One region of the Streptomyces sp. NPDC093149 genome, then DNA from elsewhere that is predicted to be linked to it. Evidence: riboswitches for the same ligand, from Rfam matches in the RefSeq annotation. Region 1 holds a riboswitch; the other holds the start of a gene.
What was found. A riboswitch is a leader RNA that binds a small molecule or an ion and turns the genes downstream of it on or off. The one in region 1 is predicted to bind cobalamin.

Region 1 (7,611 bases):
CCGGACCTACTACCACTCGGCGCGGCTCGGCAGGGCCGAGACGGAGCTGCGGGCGGTCCTGGAGCGCGACCCGGTGGAGCCGTACGCCCGGCTGATGCTGGGCCGCACGCTCGAGCGCCAGGGTCGGAGCGCGGAGGCGACCGGTCATCTGCGGATGGCGGCGGCGTTCTCCGGGGACTTCGACTTCGACGGTGACCGGAGGACCGGCGCCTGACGGTCGTGCGGGGTCCCAGCGGTCGTTGAGGGCGTTCGACGGACGGTTCAGCCATTCCGTCAGAAGGGCGCCCTCGACCTGCGCGATTTCCGGGTCGGGCGGCTGTCGCAGCAGTGCGTTCAGCCGGGCCCGGTGGCCGGCACCCGACCCTCGGACGCGGTGACCCACGCGTCGTCCGTGTCGGCGGACGTGCCGGACATGTCCGGGGCGAAGACCGCGGCGTGCACGGCGTCGCGGGCCCACCGCGACATGCTCGCGTCGCCGGAGATCGAGGGGCGGGCGACGGACATCAGCCGCCGTCCCTGACATCGCTGCGCCCAGCTCGCCCGGATCCGCAAGACCGCGCAGGACGCCGTTCCGCTGCCCGGTGGACATCCCTCCCGGACAATCCTGATGCCGTGCACCCGCCCCGCGTGATAGTTCACTCGGTCATGACCTGCCTTGAGACTCCCCGCCTCCTGCTCCGTCTGATGAACGCCTCCGACGCCTTGCAGGTGATGTCCGGCACGCCGGGCGAGGGTGCCCGCTGGGCGCCGGGATACCCGCCCGCCGGCGAGATGGCCGCGGCCGAGCGTTTCCTCGACGCCTGCGCGACGACGGGGGATCCGAGCCCCTTCGGCTCGTACGAGATATGTCGCCGTGAGGACTCCCTTGTGATCGGCGGGATGGGATTCCATGGCGCCCCGGACGAGAACGGGCACGTCACGATCGGCTACGGCCTCGTTCCCTCGGCTCAGGGAAAGGGCTACGCCTCCGAGGCGCTGCGCGCGCTGCTGCGGTTCGCCCGCGAGCAGGGAGTGATCTGTGTGCACGGTGACACCGACCTGGACAACCTCGCGTCGCAGCACGTCATGACAGCCGTCGGCATGCGCCTGGAGAAGGAGGACGCGCGGCTGAAGTACTACCGGATCGATTGGGGCCGGCAGGGCGTGGAGCAGTGAGGACGCGTCCGTCCGTTTCCCGGGTACGGCCACGTCGGGCGGGAGGGCGGAACCCGGAACCCGCCGGGAGGCTCCCGGCGGGTTCCGCCGTCCCGCTGGTGGTGAGTGGTACGCCGGTCAGCCGGCGGTGGCGGCGACCCGGTTCGCCGTACCGTCTCCCGTCGCGACGGTGTCGGCCCTCGGCACGAGAAGCCGTTCCGTCAGGTGGCCGAAGACGAGACCGAAGGTCACCCAGAGGGTGGCCTGTACCGCGAGGGTGGCCAGCCGGAACTCCCAGAGCAGGGTGGCCGGGAAATCCCTTCCGACCTCGTTGAACGAGGGCAGGAACGCGTAGGCGACCCCGATCACGACCGCATAGGCGGCCGATGCGATGACCGTCGCGTTCCAGTTGCCCAGGCGGTGAGCCAGCCGCTTGCCGAGGATGACGGCGGCGACCGCCAGCAGCACGCTGAGGGCGACCATCAGGAAGAACAGGGCCGTGCGGCGGCCGATGGTGTCGGGGTTGCCGACGGCCGGCGGGTTGGCCGGGTACTTCAGGAACGGCACGACGTACACCGCCAGCAGGGCGGCACCCGCGATCAGGGCGGCCGTGGCCCGTGGGCCGAATCGGCCGATCCGGCCGAGGGCGTAGCAGAAGACGAGGGCGGCGATCCCGCCGATCGCCACACCGAAGACGAGTACACCGGTGGCAAGACCCGCGGTGGACTGCACGGTGCGGCTGACGAGTTCCTCACCGCCGCCGTGGTCATGGCCGTGCGACTCCTCGAGGGCGATGGCCGCGTCCACCCGGGACTCGCCGAGCAAGTAGGCGACGACCAGTGCGAGCGCGCCCGCGGCGAGGCCGGCCAGCATGCCGCGGACGAGCAGGGCTCTGACAGATATGGAGTTCATGAGGTCTTCCCCTGGATCGGACGGCGCGTCAGTGGCAGGGGAAACCGAGGAGGTGGCGACCGTCGTGGACCCACTCGTGGACGCCCTCGCCGGAGATGACCGCGGTGGCGCCCTGTTCCGCGCCGACGAAGTACAGCAGTACGAGCATGAGGATGCCGAAGAAGACCGCCCAAGGGGCAATGGACTTCAGGGAGATGGGGGTGATCGCCGGTACGGCGGTGGCGGGGACAGCACTCTGTGCCATGGCAGAACCTCCTGAGGGAACACGCGTCCCGATCGTGGTGCCTGGGACGAAGGTGGCGGGTCTGACTTCCCGTACGGATACGGGTACACAGTGGCGCGACCGTGCCGGATTCTCACCGGACTTCCGTCACACCTTCGTCATGTTCGTCGGACGATACCCCCTGGGAGCGAACAGGGCCACGGTGCCGTCGGCGGGACCGCAACGCCCGCGTGCCAAGGTGGGAGCACGCGAGAGGCCACAGTTCAGGGAGTTGACCGGGCCATGACGGTACAGCTGATGTTGATCTCACCGGCGCTCAACTCCGCGCTGCGCGAGGCCCGCATCGACGACGATGCCCCGCTGGACGCGGCGGGGGCCCGGCGGGCACGTGCCGCCGCCGCGGCGGTGCCACCGGCCGACCGGTATCTGCGCGGGCCGTCCGAACGGTGTGCCGGGACCGCCGACGCGCTGGGGTTGCGCGCCGGACCCGAACCCGCGCTCCGTGGCTGGGACATGGGCCGCTGGAGCGGACGGGGACTGGCCGAGGTGAGCGGCAGCGAGCCGGAAGCGGTGTCGCGTTGGATGACCGATCCGTCGGCGGCTCCGCACGGCGGCGAATCGTTGCTGGAGTTCTGCGCCAGGATCGGCGGCCTGCTGGCGGCACTTGAGCCCGGGGACGGCGAGGAGGGCGGCCCCGTACTGGCGGTCGTCGAGCCCGCCGTGGTGCGGGCGATGGTCGTACGGGCGCTCGCTCTGCCGGCGGAGGCGTTCTGGCGGCTGGATGTCGCCCCGCTCACCTTGACCGGGCTCAGCGGCCGCTCGGGACGGTGGAACCTGCGCTGCGGTCGGCCGCTGTCCCCCGCTCCGCAAAGCCGGCTTCCTCGGTCCGCCACCACGCGCCCGGACAACTGAGGTGCCGGGGGCCGCGGTCAGTGCATCGTCCGATGGCACAGCCGGTTCGCCTTGTCCGCCGGACAGACGCGTCGCGAGAGGGAACCCGGTGGGAATCCGGGACTGCCCCGCAGCGATGAGTGGGAACGACCGCCGTCATGTCCGAGAAAGGCCGCTCCCGGCGTGTGCGACATCCACACCCGCGGGTGCCGAGCACGGCCGAGGCGGTCGCTCCGCTCCGTAAGGGACTCGAAGCGATTCCGCGGCCGAACGGCTATGGGTCAATCCCGGCTGCGGCCTGAAGACGCGGGGCCGGCCCGAAGTGCGCGCCTCGCTGGAGAACCTGGTCTCGGCGGCCGTCGAGGTACGGGCGACGGTGGCCGAAACCGCCCACTGATCCGCCGCGCGGCCCGGGACGGGCGCCCGTCCCGGGCCGCGCACCGTACGCCTCCGTGCAAGAAGTGTGGTCCGTACCAAAGCCTTGACAGGCTCTTGGTTCACTTCTTAAATCGCATACGAACGAAGCCTTCTCCCCCGTTCCCCACACCGAGGGTTGTCATAGACATGACACTCTCGCGAACCGCACGGGAAGGACCCCCCATGAAGTCCCCCCACCTCACCCGACGCCTGCTGGTGTCCGCCCTCTCCGCACTCGCCCTCGTCTCGGCCTCCTCCGGCCCCGCGGCCGGGGCATCCGTCCCCGGACCGCGGGCCGCCACCGCGGCCGGGTCGTTCACCGACGACTTCGACGGCCCCGCGGGTTCCGCCGTCGACGGTGCGAAGTGGCAGATCGAGACCGGCGACAACGTCAACAACCATGAACGGCAGTACTACACGGCCGGGAACGACAACGCGGCACTCGACGGCCAGGGCCATCTGGTCATCACCGCACGCCGGGAGAATCCGAAGAACTACCAGTGCTGGTACGGCACGTGTGAATACACCTCGGCACGGCTGAACACATCGGGCCGGTTCACGCAGAAGTACGGGCATGTCGAAGCCCGGATGAAGGTCCCGCGCGGACAGGGCATGTGGCCCGCCTTCTGGATGCTGGGCGACGACATCGGCCAGGTCGGCTGGCCCGCTTCGGGCGAGATCGACGTCATGGAGAACGTCGGCTTCGAACCGTCCACGGTCCATGGGACCCTGCACGGTCCCGGCTACTCCGGCTCCGGCGGGATCGGCGCCGCGTACACCCTGCCCGGCGGGCAGGCGTTCGCCGACGACTTCCACACCTTCGCCGTCGACTGGGCCCCCGGCTCGGTGACCTGGTCGGTGGACGGCAACGTCTACCAGCGGCGCACACCCGCCGATCTCGGCGGCAACACCTGGGTGTTCGACAAGCCCTTCTTCCTGATCCTCAACCTCGCGGTCGGCGGCTACTGGCCGGGCGACCCCGACGGCGGCACCTCGTTCCCGCAGCAACTCGTCGTCGACCACGTACGGGTCACCACCAGCGATCTCCGGCCGCCGGTCTGACCGCCCCGGCTCGCCCCGCCGGTGGTTCCCGGCCGCGCCGACGGCGGGGCGACCGCCAGGGACGTGCCCCGGCCGACGTACGTGCCGCCACCGCGCGGCGCGTACGTCGGCGTGCCACCCGTGTGCGGGCCGGAGCTCACGCGTCCCGGTACGTCTCCAGCAGGCGCAGCCAGATCTCACTGATCGTCGGATAGGAGGGGACGGCGTGCCACAGCCGGGCGATGGGGACCTCGCCCGCGACCGCGACCGTCGCCGAGTGCAGCAGTTCACCGATGCCGGGTCCGACGAAGGTGACACCCAGCAGGATCTCCCGGTCGAGGTCCACGATCATGCGGGCGCGCCCCCGGTAGCCGTCCGCGTACAGGCCGGAGCCCGCCACGGCGGCGAGGTCGTGGTCGACGGCGCGTACGCGGTGTCCGGCCCGCTCGGCCTCGGCGAGGGTGAGACCGACCGAGGCCGCCTCGGGGTCGGTGAAGACGACCTGGGGGACGGCCGCGTGGTCGGCGGTGGCGGTGTGGGCGCTCCAGCGGTCGGTCTCCAGCAGCGGGTCGCCCGCCGCACGGGCGGCGATCGCGGCGCCCGCGATGCGTGCCTGGTACTTGCCCTGGTGCGTGAGGAGCGCACGGTGGTTGACGTCGCCGACCGCGTAGAGCCAGCTGGTGCCGTCGACACGGCAGCTGTCGTCGACGGTGAGCCACGAGCCGGGTGTCAGGCCCACCGTTTCGAGGCCGAGGTCATCGGTGCGCGGAGCGCGGCCGGTGGCGAAGAGGATCTCGTCGGCCTCGATGCGTTCACCGTCGTCCACCTCCACGAAGACCGGCCCGTCCGGGGCCGTACGCCGTACCGAGGTGGCGGTGACCCCGGTACGGATGTCGGCGCCCGCCTCCCCCAGCGCCCGCGCCACCAGCTCTCCCGCGAAGGGTTCCATCTTCGGCAGGAGTCCCTTGCCGCGGATCAGCATCGTCACGCGGGCACCGAGGGCCTGGTAGACCGTGGCCATCTCGGTCCCGACCACGCCTCCTCCGACGATCACGAGGCGGCCGGGCACCTTCTTGGCGCTCGTCGCCTCCCGGCTGGTCCAGGGACGCGCCCCGTCGACGCCCGGCAGGGCGGGTACGACGGCACGGCTGCCCGTGCAGACGGCGACGGCCTGCCGGGCGGTGAGCCGGTGCTCCGTGCCGTCGGGGGCGGTGACGGAGACGGCTTTCTCGCCGGTGAGCCGGCCCCGGCCGCGGTAGAAGTCCGCTCCGGTGCCCTCCAGCCAGGCGACCTGCCCGTCGTCCTTCCAGTGCGAGGCCTGGTCGTCGCGGTGGGCGAGGACCGCCGCCGTCTCCAGCGGTCCCTGCACGGCGTCGCTGAGGCCCGGGACACGGCGGGCGTCCGCGCGGGCGACGACCGGGCGCAACAGGGCCTTGCTCGGCATGCAGGCCCAGTACGAGCACTCGCCGCCGACGAGTTCCGTCTCGACGACCGCCGTGCTCAGTCCGGCGGCCCGCGCCCGGTCGGCGACGTTCTCACCCACCGGACCCGCTCCGATCACCACGACGTCGTACTCGGTATTGAGGGAAGCATCTGTCATGAGGACAGTCTGATCGCGGGTGTGCGCGGTGGCCACATGGGCAGGCGGAATAGCGCAGGTCCGAGCACCGTTGTGCCGGACAGGTCCGAGCCGGTACAGGAAGAGGTAACAGAGCATGAGCACCGTAGAGCTCACCAAGGAAAACTTCGATCAGGTCGTCAGTGACAACGACTTCGTCCTGATCGACTTCTGGGCTTCCTGGTGCGGCCCGTGCCGGCAGTTCGCGCCGGTCTATGACGCGGCTTCGGAGCGCCACGACGACCTGGTCTTCGCCAAGGTCGACACGGAGGCGCAGCAGGAGCTTGCGGCGGCCTTCGAGATCCGTTCCATTCCCACGCTGATGATCGTCCGGGACAATGTGGCCGTGTTCGCACAGCCCGGCGCGTTGCCGGAGGCCGCGCTGGAGGACGTCATCGGGCAGGCCAGGAAACTGGACATGGACGAGGTCCGCAAGTCCATCGAGAAGCAGCAGAAGGAGCAGAAGTAGGCTCCGCGCGCAGAAGCGCGGGTGAGGGGCCCGGTCGACTGCCGGGCCCCTTTCCACGGCCGGAAGCGGCCCGGTCAGCCGTCCGCGTCGATCTCGGCGTCGTCCCGGTCGTTCTTCCCGGCGCCCTGCTCCTTGATCCGGACCGAGAGGCCGAGGTCCAGCTCGGCACCGTCGACCAGCAGGGCCTCGACGGTGTGGGTCGTCGTGTCGATGTCCGCCACGATGCCTTCGCCCGCATACCGGGGGTAGCCCGATGCCCCTGTCTCTCCGGTCGCCGCCACGACCGCCGAACGGATGGCGCCGCCGGGCTCGACGGCGTCGGTGGTGTCCTCGGCGAATTCGGGGACCAGCAGGATCTCGTAACTCTGCGGATGGCTCATGGTTCTGACGCTAAGGGATGCCCCGTAATCCGCGGTGGATCAGCACGCGGCGTCGGATGCGGTGCATCGCAAGGCGGAGAGGCGTCCGCATACTGGATGTATGTGGACGTTCCGACAACGCGGCGAGGTGCCGTAGCTGCCGTCGCATGCCCGCCGGGGATCACGGGACAGCCCTCAGGCAAGCAGCGCGTGGTGCGCACGTTGCCGCTCCGTGCGGATCCGGCTCCTCAGCTGGACTCGCGGTGGACGGCTCCGGCCCGCAACAGGTCGTAACGCGCAGGGGCGCCGCCGGGGTGCCGCACGAGGCGGTCCACGAGGTCCGCGAGCGGCTCCGCCGTGGCCAGCTCCATCCGCACGGTGCTGAGCCGGGGCCTCAGCAGTCTGCCGAGCATCAGGTCCTCGGCACCGACCACGGCCGCCTCGCGGGGCACCTCGACACCCGTGTCCTGAAGGGCCCGCATCAGAAGCATCGCGTACTCGTCGTTGTACGCGAACACGGCGTCGAGACCCAGGGTGCGCCAGCGGG
Region 2 (7,611 bases), on a different contig from region 1:
CGCCACCGCCTTCGCGTCGAGACCGGAGTCCGCGATCATCGCGACGACCACGCCGACCAGCAGCGGCAGCAGCGCGGCGAACAGCCACGGCGCGTCCTGGGAGTGCGCCAGACCGGAACCCGAGCCGGCCAGCAGCGGCCAGCCGAACGCGACCACGCCGATCGCGCTGATGAGGACGAGCGCGGCGATCGCGCGCGGCCCCAGACGTATCGGCCGTACCGGGCGCCGGTCCGCGGCGCGGCCCCTCCCGCCGGTCCTTCCGCTCATGCCCCGGCTCCCAGTGCGCGACGCACCTGTGTCACGGTCAGCCACTCCTGCGGGGCGAGGATCTTCGCGGTCTGCGGAGCGAACGCCGGGGAGGAGACCACCACCTGCCGGGTCTCCCCGTCCGCGACGATCTCCCCGTCGGCGAGTATCACCACGCGGTGTGCCAGCTCGGCGGCGAGCTCCACATCGTGCGTGGCTAGGACGATCGCGTGGCCCTCGGCCGCGAGCGCGCGCAGAACCGTGACCAGCCGGGCCTTCGCCGCGTAGTCCAGGCCACGGGTCGGCTCGTCCAGGAGCAGCAGTGGGGGCCTCGCGGTGAGCACGACGGCCAGGGCGAGCGCGAGCCGCTGGCCCTCGGAGAGATCACGGGGGTGGGTGTCGTCCGGCACACCGGGCAGCAGCTCGGAGACCAGGGCCCGGCAGGTGCCCGCCGCGGCGCCCGCGTCGGCGTCGGCCGCGGCGCACTCGGCGGCGACCGTGTCCGCGTACAGCAGATCGCGCGGCTCCTGCGGTACGAGCCCGACCCGGCGCACCATCTCGCGCGGCTGCGTGCGGTGCGGGGTCCGGCCGCCGACGAGGACGGTGCCGGTGGTGGGCTCGACCATGCCCACGAGCGTGGCCAGCAGGGTGGATTTGCCCGCACCGTTGCGGCCCATCAGGGCGACCGTCTCGCCGGGGGCGACGGTGAACGTCACCCCGTGCAGCGCCTCGACGCGCCCTCGCCGTACGCCGAGCCGCTCGACCCGGGCCGGGATGTCGCCCATAGGACCGGGAGCGGCGGTGGTCGGGGCGCCGCGGCCCAGCAGCCGGGCGAGGGCGCCGCGCCGCGCCGGTGCCGGGACTGCGGGCAGCTGGGCCACCATGGCCCCGGCCGGTCCGGACGGCGCGGCGGGCGGCCGTGCCGACGCCAGCCGCTCGCGCAGACCGGCCGCGCGGCGCCGGGCATCGCGGACCGAGAGCGGCAGCGGTTCCCAGCCCGCCAGCCGGCCCAGCGCGACGACCGGCGGGTGGACCGGGGAGACGGCCATGACGTCCGCCGGCGCGCCCATGACCGGTGCCGCGCCCGGTGACGGCAGCAGGACGACCTGGTCCGCGTACTGCACCACCCGCTCCAGCCGGTGCTCCGCCATCAGGACCGTCGTACCGAGGTCGTGCACCAGCCGCTGGAGCACGGCGAGGACCTCCTCGGCCGCCGCCGGGTCCAGGGCGGACGTCGGCTCGTCGAGGACCAGGACCTTCGGGTGCGGGGTGAGCACCGAGCCGATCGCGACCCGCTGCTGCTGGCCGCCGGAGAGCGTGGCGATCGGCCGGTCGCGCAGCCCGGCCAGGCCCAGCAGGTCGAGGGTCTCCTCGACCCGCCGCCGCATCACGTCGGGGGGCAGGCCCAGCGACTCCATCCCGTACGCCAGCTCGTCCTCGACCGTGTCGGTGACGAAGTGGGAGAGCGGGTCCTGACCCACCGTGCCGACCAGATCGGCGAGTTCGCGCGGCTTGTGCGTACGGGTGTCGCGCCCGTCGACCGTGACCCGGCCGCTGAGCGTGCCGCCGGTGAAGTGCGGCACCAGACCGCAGACGGCACCCAGCAGCGTCGACTTGCCGACCCCGGACGGGCCGACGATCAGCACCAACTCGCCCTCCGGAACGGTCAGATCGACCCCGGACAGGGTGGGGCGCCCGGTGCCCTCGTAGCGCACCGAGACATGCTCGAACCGGATCACTGGCTCTCCTTGGAATGCGGGGCGCCCACCGGGGGCGGCACGGGCGCCACCACGGCGGGCAACAGCCCGATCAGCACCGCCGCCGCGGGCCACAGCGGAAGCACGGGAGCGGCCAGCGGTACGACGCCCGGCCGCAGTGCCTCCGCGTCGACACCGCCCGCCCAGACCATCGCCACGGCCACGGCGACCCCCGAACCCGCCACCAGCCAGGCCCGCCCACCCCACCGGTCGGGCCGGTAGCGGGTACGGACCGAGCGGGCCCCGCCGAGCCGCAGCCCGGCCATCGCGGCGACCAGCCCGGCGATCAGCAGCGGCAGCCCGTACACCGCGCCCTGCGCGGCCAGCAGCCCGTACGTGCCCGCGCACACCCCGAGCAGCCCGCCGAGCGTGAGGACGTTCGTGGTGTGCCGGACGGCGGGCGGGACCTGGGCCGTGCGCCCGTATCCGCGCGCGTCCATCGAGGCCGCCACCGCGACCGAGCGCTCCAACGCGCCCTCCAGGACCGGCAGTCCGATCTGGAGCACCGCCTTGACGCCGCCGGTCGGACGGCCCCGCAGCCGCCGTGCGGTGCGCAGCCGCACCACATCGGCGACCATGTTCGGCGCGAACGTCATGGCGACGACGACGGCGACCCCCGCCTCGTACAGCGCACCCGGCAGCGACTTCAGCAGCCGGGCCGGGTTGGCGAGCGAGTTCGCCGCACCGAGACAGATCAGCAGGGTCGCCAGCTTCGCCCCGTCGTACAGCGCGAAGACCAGTTGCTCGGCGGTGACGCGGCCACCGATCCTGACGCCCTTCGCCCAGTCGGGCAGCGGCACCTCGGGGAGCGTGAACACCGGATGCGTCCCGGGGATCGGCGAACCGAGAAGGACCGAGAAGACCAGCCGCACACCGACGACGAACAGCCCGATCCTGATGAACGCCCCGTACGAACGGGCCCACGGCGCGTCCGTGCGGCGCGCCGCGACCACGTAGCCGGCGACCCCGACCAGCAGCCCGAGCAGCAGTGGATTGGTGGTCCGGGACGCGGCGGTGGCGAGACCGAGCGCCCACAGCCACCAGGCCCCGGCGGGCAGGGCGTTGCTCCGGGTCGCCCCGGGGGCGCGCAGCGGCCGGCGCGGCCGGACGGTGCCGGTGGCGCCGGTCACCGGGCCGCTGGTCGGGGCGGTCATCCGCGGCGGCGGCGGGCCTGCACGACTGCGGCGATGCCGAGGAGGAGAACGGCGCCGACGCCGACGAGCACCCCGGCGGACGGCCCGCCGCCGGAGCCGCCCGAACCGGCGGAGGCGGCGGCGCCCGGGGACACCGTCGCCGAAGGCGTCGCGTGCCCGTCGCCCGAGACCTGTTCGCCGCAGCCCGAGCCCGGATAGCCGGAGATGGCACAGAGCAGCGCGTCGCCGCTGTAACGCAAGGGTTTGGCCACCGAGGCGAGCGCCTCGGCGGTGCTCGCGTCCGGGGCGACCCGCGCGCACGCGGTACGCGGCGCGGGCGGCGTCTCGCCGGCCGGGGCGTCCGCCGCCGTGCCCGGGTCGATGACCAGCGCGACCCGCTTGGTGCCGCCCTGGGCCGGGGTGTCCGCGCAGATCTTCGCGAAGTCGGGGGAGCGGCGCGGCTTCGCCGAGTCCTGGGAGTCCTCGCTGACCGAGAACCGGAAGCCCTGCACCGTGCCGTCGTCCGGCCGGACCAGGGACGGGCCCTGGGTGGCGTACGTCCAGCCGGTGCCGGAACCCTCCCAGAACGACCAGTACCGGTACCCGGCCGCCTGGGCCGTCCCCGCGCCGAGCACGGCCAGGACGGCAGCCAGGGCCACCAGCAGCGCGGTGGCCCTTCCCGCCCGCCTCACAGCTGCCGGTTCTTGCGCCGGCCGCTGATCAGGAAGGCCGCGGCAGCGGCGACGACGAGACCGATGCCGATGAACCACCACACGCCACCGATCACGTCGTCGCCGCTGTGCACCTGGTCCTTCTCCGTGGCCTCGTACCCGGTGTCGGCGGACGGGTCGGGCGTCGTGACGGCTGCGGGCGCGGGACCGGTCGCGTTCAGCCGGTCGACCAGGTTGACGCCGTTGAAGTCGCGGGCGTCGGAGCCGGTCGCGTGCGCGGCCAGGACCAGCTGGGCGTAGGCGGCGGGACCGTTCTGCTCGGCCCAGGGGCCGGCGTTCTTCTTCAGCCAGGCCACGGCCTTGGCGGCCTTGTCCTGGTGGCCCGCGGCGGACAGGGCGACGACCGCGTCCGCGGTGTTGCCGAAGTCGGGCTGCGGGGTGGTGTCGGTGGCGCCGGGCATCGGGGCCAGGTCGAGGTGGCCGCTCGTGGCGAGGGCGTTCGCGAGGTAGTGGGCGCCGTTCTGGGCGGCCTGCTCGGGCGTGAGACCGGACCCCGGGTGGCAGCTGGTCCCCTTGGCTGCGGCGTTGTTCCCGACGGCCAGGGCCTTGCCCATCGTGCCGAGCACGGCGGCGGCGGTGGCGTCCGCGTTGGCGGCGAGCTTGCCGGCCTTGTCGGGCTGGTAGGCGAAGGCGCCGCCGTCCTTGCCGCCGCACGGGATCGCGAGCGCGAGCAGCGGGGAGTAGGGGGTCTTGCCGTTCGGGGTGGTGATGTCCGCGAGCCGCTGGCCCTGCCGGGCGAGGGCGCCGATCACCAGCGAGGTGGAGTTGGCGTCGCTGGGCGCGCCGGCGGTGTAGCCCCAGCCGCCGTCCTCGTTCTGTACGGACTTCAGCCAGCGGACCGAGTTGTTCACGGTGTCCCGGTGCCCGCCCACCTCGACGAACGCCTGCACGGCGACCGCGGTGGCATTGGTGTCCAGCACCGTCTTCCCGGTGCAGGGCCGGGACACGTCGGGCCGGTACGCGGCGTAGGCGCCGTTCTCGCACTGCTGGGCGATCAGCCAGTCCACCGACTCCGTGGCGGGCGTGACGCCCTCCAGCCGCTGGGCGAGGAAGGCCAGCGACTGCCGCCAGACACCGTCGTAGGTCGGGTCCTTCGTGCCGTACAGCCCGGACGGCAGGGCGATGGACGGCGAAGGGGTGGGGGACGGCGCCGCCACCGCGACCGGGGCAGCGGCCGCACAGAGCACGGTGGCGATGGCGGCGAGCGTTGCCGCGCTGCGGCGTACGGTCATGGCGGGCGGGGCCTCTCCTGCGGGGAACCGGGCACAGGCACGCTCAGGCACCAGGCTCCGGCTCCGTATACCTCGACGGTGCCGACCACCGGGGTTCCGGAGGTCGCGAGCCGGTCACGACCGCGGACAGGGCATTCCGGCTCACCGTCTGCGACGACGGTTCACGGCTGCGTGGTCAGCGCCGGATTCGCACCGGCTTCCCCCTGAACGGGCATGATGACGACCCGCACACTCTACCGGGCGGGGTCGGACGGGTTCCGGGGCCGTCCGGGGGCTCGTCCCCCACGGGACGGGCGCGGCCCCGGGGGCCCGACGGGCGACGTCGCACCGCGCTCGCCGGAAGTCCGGCCCGTGCCGGTGCCCGGGTGGCCGGGAGAGGGCGAAACGAGCCCCCTGCCCGACGGCCCGCCGCGCCCTTCACACCGCGATGTACGTCACCGGCTCGCTCCCCGCCACCGCCTGTGCGCGCCCCAGCCTGACCAGACGCCGCAGATGCGCCTCGGCCTCCGAGACGGCGATGTTCCGCGAACCGTGCGAGATCTGCTCCCACGGCCGGTTCCACTCCATCCGCTCGGCCAGCTCCCACGGCGTGAGCGGGGTGGCCAGCAGCTTGAGCAGTCCGGTCAGCCGTTCCTCGTGATGGTCCAGGAGTTCCCGTACGCGCCCCGCGGCGTCCGTGAACGCGTACTGGTGGGCGGGCAGCACCTCCGCCACGCCGAGCCGGCCGATGTGCTCCAGCGAGCCGAGGTAGTCACCGATGGGGTCTCCCCCGGCGGACGGGGCGGTGCCCGGCGCGGCGTCCGGGTCCTCGTACAGCCCGATGTGCGGGCTGATCCCCGGCAGCAGATGATCCCCGGAGAACAGCCGCCCCCGGCCCGGCAGATTCCGCGGATGCTCCTCCTCCAGATGCAGACAGACATGACCGGGCGTGTGCCCCGGAGTCCAGATCGCCCGCAGTCGGCGGCCCGCCAGGCCGAGGAGCTCACCCGGAACGATCTCCCGGTCCGGGAGCGCGGACCGCAGCCCCGGCAGCGTGCGCATCCGGCCGCCCTCGACCGCGGCCCGCAGCGGCGCGAGATGCTCCTGGGGCGCACCGACCGCCGTGAGCTTCGTCAAGAGGTACGACAGCCAGGTGCTGGGCCGGGCCTCACGGGTGCGGCGCACGATCGCGGCGTCCGCCGCGTGCATGGCGATCCAGGCCCCGGACGCCTCGCGCACCTGGCCGGAGAGGCCGTGGTGGTCGGGGTGGTGATGGGTGATGACCACACCGTGGATGTCGCCGATGCCCGTACCGATGGCGTCGAGCCCCGCGGTGAGGGTGTCCCACGCCTCCGGATCGTCCCAGCCCGTGTCGATCAGGACCGGCCCGCGATCGGTGTCGAGGACATGGACGAGGGTGTGGCCGAGCGGATTGTCAGGGATGGGGACCTTGATGCTGTGCACGCCCCCGCCATGGTCGGTCACCTGCGTCATGGGCTCCCCATCTCTCTTCGAGGCCTGGTCGGCGCACCGGACGTACGGCGTGCGGCGCACCGCGCCCACTGTAACGAGAACTTGTTACAGTAGTAGCCCCGGTCGACCATCTGTCGGTACGTCCATCTGCCCGGCGTGCCCGGGGAGTTCGGGGTGCACGGGATCACGGGACGGCCGTGCCGGTGGGTACCGGGCGCGGGGCGGTCCGTACGGCCGGAGCCCCGCGCCGGGCGGTGGGGCCGGGTCACCGGCCGGGCGGCCGGTGACCCGGATCACTCGTCGCTCATGCGGCGTCCGCGGCCGGCCGGTGCCACACGAGTCGCGGGGCGCGCGCGCCGTCGCCGGCTCCCTCGGTCGGGGGGAGCAGGGTTAATCGGTCCCCCTCCACCCGCCACCGGCGCTCCTGCGTGGTGCCGACCCATGGGCGCAAGGACGCTATCCGCAGATGGTGGACGACCAGGTCGCCCGTCACCTCGTAGGTGCCCGCGTATCCCAGGTACGGAGAAGTCCTGAACAGGGTCGCGGTGTCGACCGGTCCGGCCGTCCCCTCCTCCGGGGAGGGCTCGGGGTCCGGGTTCAGCACGCTCACCGACATGTGGCCGTCGGCGGTGTAGGTGATCAGTCCTGTCGGACTCTGCCCGAGGGGGTGTTCGAGCGTGTCGCCGGAGGCGTCCATGATGGCGAAGGTGCTCAGCAACCAGGCACCCACGAGGGGGTGTTCCCAGGTGCCTGGCCCCGGGGTGGATGGGTGATTCGGTTCGGTGCGGGATGGGGTGCGCACGTGTTTCCCTTCTGAGCCGGCGGAATTCGGAACCTCTGGAGCGGGTGCGTGGGGGACGGGGTCGTTCTCGTCCCTACCCGTGCGGCACACCGTGGAAGCGAGGGGCGTGCCGCGAAAGCCCGGGTGGTGCGACGGCGGCCGTCCGGCCGCGCGCGTCGTCGAAGCCGTGGACTCCTGGAACTGGAACTGGTATCAGTTCTGACACGGAGTCAGGTAACGTGCCGGGTCGCGGGAGGCAGCAGCCATGACCGAGCTTGT

Region 2: linked by a shared signal. The riboswitch ahead of ACIQCZ_RS10035 (prenyltransferase/squalene oxidase repeat-containing protein) and the one ahead of ACIQCZ_RS34705 (hypothetical protein) in region 1 are both predicted to bind cobalamin.

The regions. Positions count from the first base shown of each region.
Region 1 is NZ_JBIVON010000017.1:23,157-30,767, forward strand. It holds gene ACIQCZ_RS34675 (tetratricopeptide repeat protein) at 1-214, shown strand, start outside; gene ACIQCZ_RS34680 (hypothetical protein) at 334-504, opposite strand; gene ACIQCZ_RS34685 (GNAT family N-acetyltransferase) at 646-1,155, shown strand; gene ACIQCZ_RS34690 (CbtA family protein) at 1,273-2,046, opposite strand; gene ACIQCZ_RS34695 (CbtB-domain containing protein) at 2,075-2,290, opposite strand; adenosylcobalamin (AdoCbl) riboswitch at 2,336-2,429, opposite strand; gene ACIQCZ_RS34700 (histidine phosphatase family protein) at 2,552-3,181, shown strand; cobalamin riboswitch at 3,207-3,333, shown strand; partial or broken gene ACIQCZ_RS34705 (hypothetical protein) at 3,323-3,557, shown strand; gene ACIQCZ_RS34710 (family 16 glycosylhydrolase) at 3,761-4,639, shown strand; gene ACIQCZ_RS34715 (dihydrolipoyl dehydrogenase family protein) at 4,776-6,218, opposite strand; gene trxA (thioredoxin) at 6,334-6,705, shown strand; gene ACIQCZ_RS34725 (hypothetical protein) at 6,780-7,085, opposite strand; gene ACIQCZ_RS34730 (LacI family DNA-binding transcriptional regulator) at 7,313-7,611, opposite strand, start outside.
Region 2 is NZ_JBIVON010000002.1:779,296-786,906, forward strand. It holds gene ACIQCZ_RS10015 (ECF transporter S component) at 1-267, opposite strand, end outside; gene ACIQCZ_RS10020 (ABC transporter ATP-binding protein) at 264-1,985, opposite strand; gene ACIQCZ_RS10025 (energy-coupling factor transporter transmembrane component T) at 1,982-3,157, opposite strand; gene ACIQCZ_RS10030 (SCO2322 family protein) at 3,154-3,828, opposite strand; gene ACIQCZ_RS10035 (prenyltransferase/squalene oxidase repeat-containing protein) at 3,825-5,099, opposite strand; cobalamin riboswitch at 5,207-5,342, opposite strand; gene ACIQCZ_RS10040 (MBL fold metallo-hydrolase) at 5,517-6,572, opposite strand; gene ACIQCZ_RS10045 (lipocalin-like domain-containing protein) at 6,856-7,281, opposite strand; gene ACIQCZ_RS10050 (aldehyde dehydrogenase) at 7,598-7,611, shown strand, end outside.